Regions from separate parts of the Weissella paramesenteroides genome, predicted to be linked through region 1. Evidence: riboswitches for the same ligand, from Rfam matches in the RefSeq annotation. Region 1 holds a riboswitch; the other holds the start of a gene.
The links. Region 1 has a riboswitch for lysine ahead of QRX23_RS06675 (amino acid permease). Riboswitches for the same ligand answer to the same signal wherever they lie in the genome.

Region 1 (3,439 bases):
GGCTATCTTAACGTTGTCTCATGACTTAACTGATATGAAGCAGAGAATCTCAAAAATTGTGATTGGATATACTTATGATAAAGATCCTGTGACGGTAGCTGATTTAGGCGTTGCGGGTGCTATTACAACCTTGTTAAAAGACGCAATCAAACCTAATTTAGTCCAAACTTTGGCACATACACCGGCACTTATTCATGGTGGCCCATTTGCTAACATTGCACAAGGAACGAATTCGATCTTAGCAACGAAAACGGCCTTACAATTATCAGATTATGTAGTGACAGAAGCTGGTTTTGGTGCTGATTTAGGAGGCGAAAAGTTCCTTGATTTTAAGACACCCTTACTAGGAAAAGTACCAGACACGATTGTCATTGTTGCGACTGTTCGTGCATTAAAGATGCATGGTGGTGAAGACAAGCAGAATTTAAAAACACCTAATCTATCTGCTTTGAAGCTAGGACTTGTCAATTTGGGTCAACATATAAAAAGCATGAAACGATATGGTGTACCGGTAGTTGTTGCGATAAATCAATTTACGCATGATACGAAGGAAGAACTTGCACTAGTTAATGATTATGCGAAAAGTCTGGGTGTTGAGGCCTATGTTGCTGATGTTTGGGGACAAGGTGGTTTAGGTGCACAAGACCTAGCTACTGGTGTTGTGCAAGCAACTGAGCAGGCTGAAAGTCAGAATTTTCAACCACTTTATCAACCAGAGGATGAGGCAATTGTAAAAATTAATCACATTGTACAGGAAATATATGGTGGTGATAAAGCTGTCTTATCTGGTAAAGCTGAAAAACAATTGGCAACATTCAAAAAATATGGTTGGGATAAGTTACCGATTATTATGGCAAAGACTCAAAATTCATTGACTGATGATTCAAAACGAATTGGGGCACCCAAAAACTTTGATATCCATATTCGTGAATTTATACCTAAGTTAGGCGCAGGCTTCTTAGTTGCACTAACTGGTTCAATATTGACTATGCCAGGACTGCCTAAACATCCAGCAGCGCTTGACATAGATATTGCTAGTGACGGCCAAATAACTGGATTAAACTAAATAAAGAGTAGAAAGCAGCCCTAATTAGTACTCACAATAAGGGTTTATTATTTTAGAACACAGTTAAGGGGACATTGATCTACCAACTTTTATGAAGTGGTAGATCAATGTCCCCTTTCAGTATACAAGATACGTATGTTTCATTTCAGTCTGTTTGAATAAAGGTCAGTACCATGAATTACTAAATCCTTTTCGACGATATAAGTCCGCTGCATATATACGGTAAACATTTTCCGAAAACTGTAGCCAAGCAATAGCTAAGAACCAGCCGGCAATTGCAGATGCAACATTAGAATTGGGTGCTAAAAGGGTCATCATAAACGTGCCTATCCAACAAAGTAGTAACAAAGTCTGACAAACAAATTGTAAAAAGTTTTGTTGAATTTCTGGGATGATGATTAGTAGTACATAAGAAATTAACAAGGTCATAAAAAATGTTGTATGAGCAGGGTAAACTATTTTTGTACCATTAACCTCTAAATTGAAGAATAATGAAAAAACGTTAATCAATAGCCAACCACTTAAACTGGTCAATAAAATCCAAGTTGCGGGTATTTTAAATTTAAATCCCCATAAAAAGAATGCGATGACAAATATAAGTAAACCAGCAAGTAACCCATGACTAAAAATATAGGCTGGTTTCATGATGTTTTCTAACCAAGTAGGCACCACAGCTCTTGCAATTGAATGATCAATTTGTGAGAGTGTGTGCAAAAACCCCTGATGTCTATAAGTTAGTATTGAAATTACGATAAATAATATCAAACTAAGAATTAGCATCAGAAAACGTGTGCGTGATTTAGCTATAATCATAAGCCCGTACTCCTTTGACCATCTAAAAATTTTAGATGTTTAACTATGGTAATTTTATCATGTTTGTAATAAATAACCCATGGATACAGGCAATGCTTAATGACTCTTTTACTTTACCTAAAATATAACTTGACAAAGTAAAATGAATTCAGGTATATTTATGGTACAAATTAAATAGGATATAGAGGTTGCAACCAACAAAATTAGTCTAAAGGAGCTGACAGGTTAGGATTTTAGACGAAAGGGGCGGTTGCCGAAATGATGAGTGTGGTAATATTCATTGTTGGTGTGTACATTAATAGTGTGCGGACTGTCGCGGCAAAATAGTCGGCTGCGGAGAGCTATCGACAATACTAAAAACTAATGAGTTCCTAGTTTATACGATAGATGTGTAAACTAGGATTTTTTTTGTTTTTAAATGCGTTAGGCCTTTGTTTAGGAGGAATTATGGCAGATAATCAACAACAGACGGGTCATTTGAAAAGAACGATGAAAACTCGTCATCTTTCAATGATTGCATTAGGAGGGACGATTGGAACAGGGTTGTTTGTTGCATCAGGAGCAACAGTTTCTCAGGCTGGACCGTTTGGAGCATTAACAGCTTATGCCGTGATTGGGATAATGGTTTATTTTCTAATGACCAGCCTAGGAGAAATGGCAACTTATATGCCAGTTTCGGGTTCATTTTCAGTTTATGCAGATCGTTTTGTTGATCCAGCTTTTGGTTTTGCAATGGGTTGGAATTACTGGTTTAACTGGGCGATTACAGTAGCTGTAGAAGCAGCTACTGTAGGAGTTGTTATGGGATTCTGGTTGCCAGATGTACCGAGTTGGATTTGGTCAACAATTGTCTTGGTTTTGATTACAGTGATTAATTTATTGTCCGCTAAAGCTTATGCTGAGACTGAATTCTGGATGGCAATGGTCAAAATCATTGCAGTTGTGGCATTTTTGCTTGTTGGATTATTGACCATCTTTGGAATTATGTTTAAGCAGCCAGATGTTGCACGTAATCTTTCTGCTGGTGGTCATCATGGATTCATCGGTGGTTTTGGTGGTATTTTGTCAGTATTTATGGTTGCTGGATTCTCATTCCAAGGAACTGAGATGGTTGGTATTACAGCTGGTGAATCAGAAACACCTGAGAAGTCGGTGCCAGCTGCTGTAAAGCAAATTTTCTGGCGAATCTTACTATTTTATATTTTGGCGATTTTCGTTATTGGTGCAGTTATTTATTATAAAGATCCGAATTTGTTGCATTCAAGTGAATCAAACATTGCTGTTTCACCATTTACATTGGTATTCAAATCTGCAGGATTGGCAGCAGCAGCATCAATTATGAATGCAGTTATTCTAACAGCAGTGGTATCATCAGCTAATTCAGGTCTATATGCATCTACTCGTATGCTTTATTCAATGGCCGTTGATGGTATGGCACCAAAGATTTTTAAACGTGTGAATGTTCGTACGGGAATTCCTGTACCTGCAGTATTGGCAACGGTCGCTGTTGGCTTGTTCACGTATGTGACATCAATTTTTGGCCAAGACTTATATTATTAC
Region 2 (3,439 bases), 690 kb from region 1:
TTTATTATTACCATTGAAAGATACCTGACTCATTGGATAATTTGCTGCAAGCGCTGTTTGAATCTCCCCACCTGAAACAACATCTAAATGAATCCCCTCTTGTGCTGCAACTTCATACATGGCAATCGTTGCGAAAGCTTTTGATGCATATGAAACAACATAATTAATTTGCCTATTCATAAATACTTCTTTAAAAGAACGCATTTGTTGACGAATGTGATTAACATCATACACATATAGTGGCGTTTGATATTGTTTTGCTAACTCTGTCGCCGTGACACCGCCAATTGTAAGTTCACCGTTTTGATTGACTTGATATGGTACTGACATATTTACTATTTCTCCCCTTTTTAGTCGACAAGCACGCGCATGAGCCGATCCTGTAATCCTGTAGCAACCACCCAAGGTGCTAAGCCCACATGTTGCGCAACATCTTCAAGTGTATTTTCATATTGACCTTGCTTGCCAATGATTGTAACTACCGTACCAACTGGTAATTTCTCTGGTAAGGAAATCATCAGTTGATCCATTGCAATCTGTCCGATAATCGGTGCCTTTTGACCATTCACCAACACCTCAAATCCTTGGATTGGCCGTGGTAGACCATCAGCATACCCAATCGGTACCGTGCCAACCCACTCACCCTCGTGTGTATAGTACGTATGCCCGTAGCTAATCCCAACGTTTGCTGGCATTTGTTTTACAAATATGAGTTCCGTTTCTAATGTAAGCACCGGTTTTAGATAATTATCTGGTAATACTTCACCACGTGATGGCTCAATACCATAAACAACTGTTCCAGCACGAATGTAATCCGTTGGTATCTCATCCGCATGATACATGGCTGCACCAGAATTTGCCAAATGAACCATTGGTGGCATTGGTAACCCATCCGTCAACCGGTGCCAATTTGCCAATTGCTTCTGAAAATAATCGGTTGCTAATGAATCAGATTCTGAAAAATGAGTCATGATACTTTGATATTTAAAAAATGTTGGTTGTGATGCCAAGTATGTGATAGCTTCAGACAACGACTCACGATTGCGAAAGCCAATTCTTCCCATCCCAGTATCAACACCTAAGTTAACTTGTAACGTCGATTGAGAACCTGCCAGATTTTGCTGTGCTGCCTGCAACCAATCCAAATCACTGACTGTTGCAATTAAATCATTATCAGCAATCAACTTGGCATACTGTGGTAACGTGATTCCTAAAATAAGAACCGGCACGGTGATTCCCGCCTGTCGTAATGCTAAGGCTTCATCTAAAACTGCAACTGCTAACCCATCTACCCCTGCTTTGATTGCTGCTTGAGCCATTGGTATCAAACCAAATCCATAAGCGTTGGCCTTCACAGCTAAGAACATGAACTTTGCACCGCTCGCCTGACGAGTCACAGCCATATTATGTGTCACTGCCGCTTGTGATATTTTAATTCTTGTTGGTCTCGTTACTGCTACTACCATGATCAATGCCCCTTTAATTTTTAATTGCATAAAAAAACCGATTAACAGCACTATTGCACTGTCAATCGGACACATTTCTATTCCTTAAGACTGTGACAATAGCTCCCCGCTGATTCAGCGACAGTCTAATAGTTATTAGCTATTAGCCCAACAATACGGGTTACACAATCTGTATCATTTCGGCAACCGCCCCTTTTACTTAATATCACCGTCTGTGTGGACTCTACTAAGCGACTCTTGTTGGTTGCAACCTCTATTAATCATTAACGTAACATTAGAATATATTAATTTTATATCTATGTCAACCCTTGACATTCATCTTTTTTTCACTTTTAATTAGTGCCAATTAGGAATTTAATTGGAGGCATAAATAATGAAAGTTGTAAAATTTGGTGGTTCTTCACTAGCGACTGGTTCTCAGGTACAAAAGGTTTTAGACATTATTCAAGCAGATGAAGATCGTCGTATCGTTGTCGTATCAGCTCCGGGCAAGCGTTTTGATGGTGATATAAAAGTGACTGATTTATTAAAATCTTACGCTGATCAAACGATTGCTGGTGCTGACACAACTGAAATTTTAATGACCATTTTAGCTCGCTATCAAGAAATTGCTGCACATTTTTTGTTAGAAGATGATGTGATTATTTCACAGATTAAGCAACAACTCATTCATTTAAATCGTGTCCATTATCCATCATTTGACCATCTATACGCCGCTTTTATGGGTCATGGCGAATTACTAAATGCCCAATTAATTGCCGCTGTCATGCAAAAAAAAGGTTTGCCTGCCACTTTTGTATCACCAGCTGAATTAGGAATTACTGTGACAGGTTCGCCACGGTCTGCACGTCTTGATCAAGAAAGTTATCATGCCATTAGTAATTATCAAATTGATGACTCACGCCTCCTAATTATTCCTGGCTTTATCGCCTATACCAATGATGGTTATGCTGCCACTTTTAGCCGTGGTGGTTCTGACATTACGGGTGCCATTTTAGCACGTGGTTTCCATGCAGATTTGTACGAAAACTTTACTGACGTATCAGCCATCTATACTGTTAATCCAAAGATTGTGCCTCATCCACAGTCTATATCAGAAATGACCTATCGTGAGATGCGTGAATTGTCTTATGCTGGTTTCGCAGTTTTCCATGATGAAGCAATTATTCCTGTCATTGAAGCAAATATACCAATCAATGTTAAAAACACTAATGACCCCCAGGCGCCAGGGACAATGATTATGCCTAATCATGCCGTTAATCCTAGCAATCCCGTAACTGGTATCGCAAATGATAATCGTTTTGCAGCACTTTACTTACACCGCTATTTGCTAAATCGTGAAGTTGGATTTACCTTAAAAATATTGCAAATTTTGGCAACTTACAATGTTAGTTATGAGCATATGCCATCCGGAATCGACGATATGACGATTATCTTTGATAAAGCACAATTAACCCCTGAAATTAAAGCCCATATTAGCCATGATATCTATGCAATTATTGCACCAGATGAACTAGAATGGTTAGATGATTATGCCATTATTATGATTGTTGGCGAAGGCATGCAACAACATATTGGTACCTTTAGCAAAATAACTGCCGCATTGTCTGAGGCTGGTATTAATCTGCCCATGATTAATCAAGGAGCTTCACAAATTTCAACCATGATTGGCGTTCCTGTTGATCGCATGAATGAAGCTGTGCATGTTATTTATCACGCCGTTTTTTAATAGCAATAGTATAAAGAAGAGGTTGGCACAAAAAAAGTGCCAACCTCTTCTTTATACTATTGCTATTAAATTAATAAGATCGTACTCTTTACTTGTTATAGCATAAACGCGTTCCAAAAGTCTGAAGCCTCAATGTAACACAATTTACGCAATCCCTGTCCTTCGCTTTGCTACGGCCAAAAATTACGCAAATCATGTTACACACCGGCTTCAAAACAACTTTTGTCTCGCTCTCTTCTTGCTA

Region 2: it holds a riboswitch for lysine, as region 1 does, so the genes downstream of both, alr (alanine racemase) here and QRX23_RS06675 (amino acid permease) in region 1, are expected to answer to the same signal.

Annotation. Positions count from the first base shown of each region.
Region 1 covers NZ_CP130559.1:1,347,291-1,350,729, reverse strand. Annotated here, with positions in the region: gene QRX23_RS06685 (formate--tetrahydrofolate ligase) at 1-1,066, shown strand, start outside; gene QRX23_RS06680 (hypothetical protein) at 1,232-1,879, opposite strand; lysine riboswitch at 2,054-2,231, shown strand; gene QRX23_RS06675 (amino acid permease) at 2,327-3,439, shown strand, end outside.
Region 2 covers NZ_CP130559.1:658,373-661,811, reverse strand. Annotated here, with positions in the region: gene lysA (diaminopimelate decarboxylase) at 1-330, opposite strand, end outside; gene alr (alanine racemase) at 351-1,466, opposite strand; lysine riboswitch at 1,558-1,730, opposite strand; gene QRX23_RS03290 (aspartate kinase) at 1,840-3,195, shown strand; gene QRX23_RS03285 (DUF3114 domain-containing protein) at 3,437-3,439, opposite strand, start outside.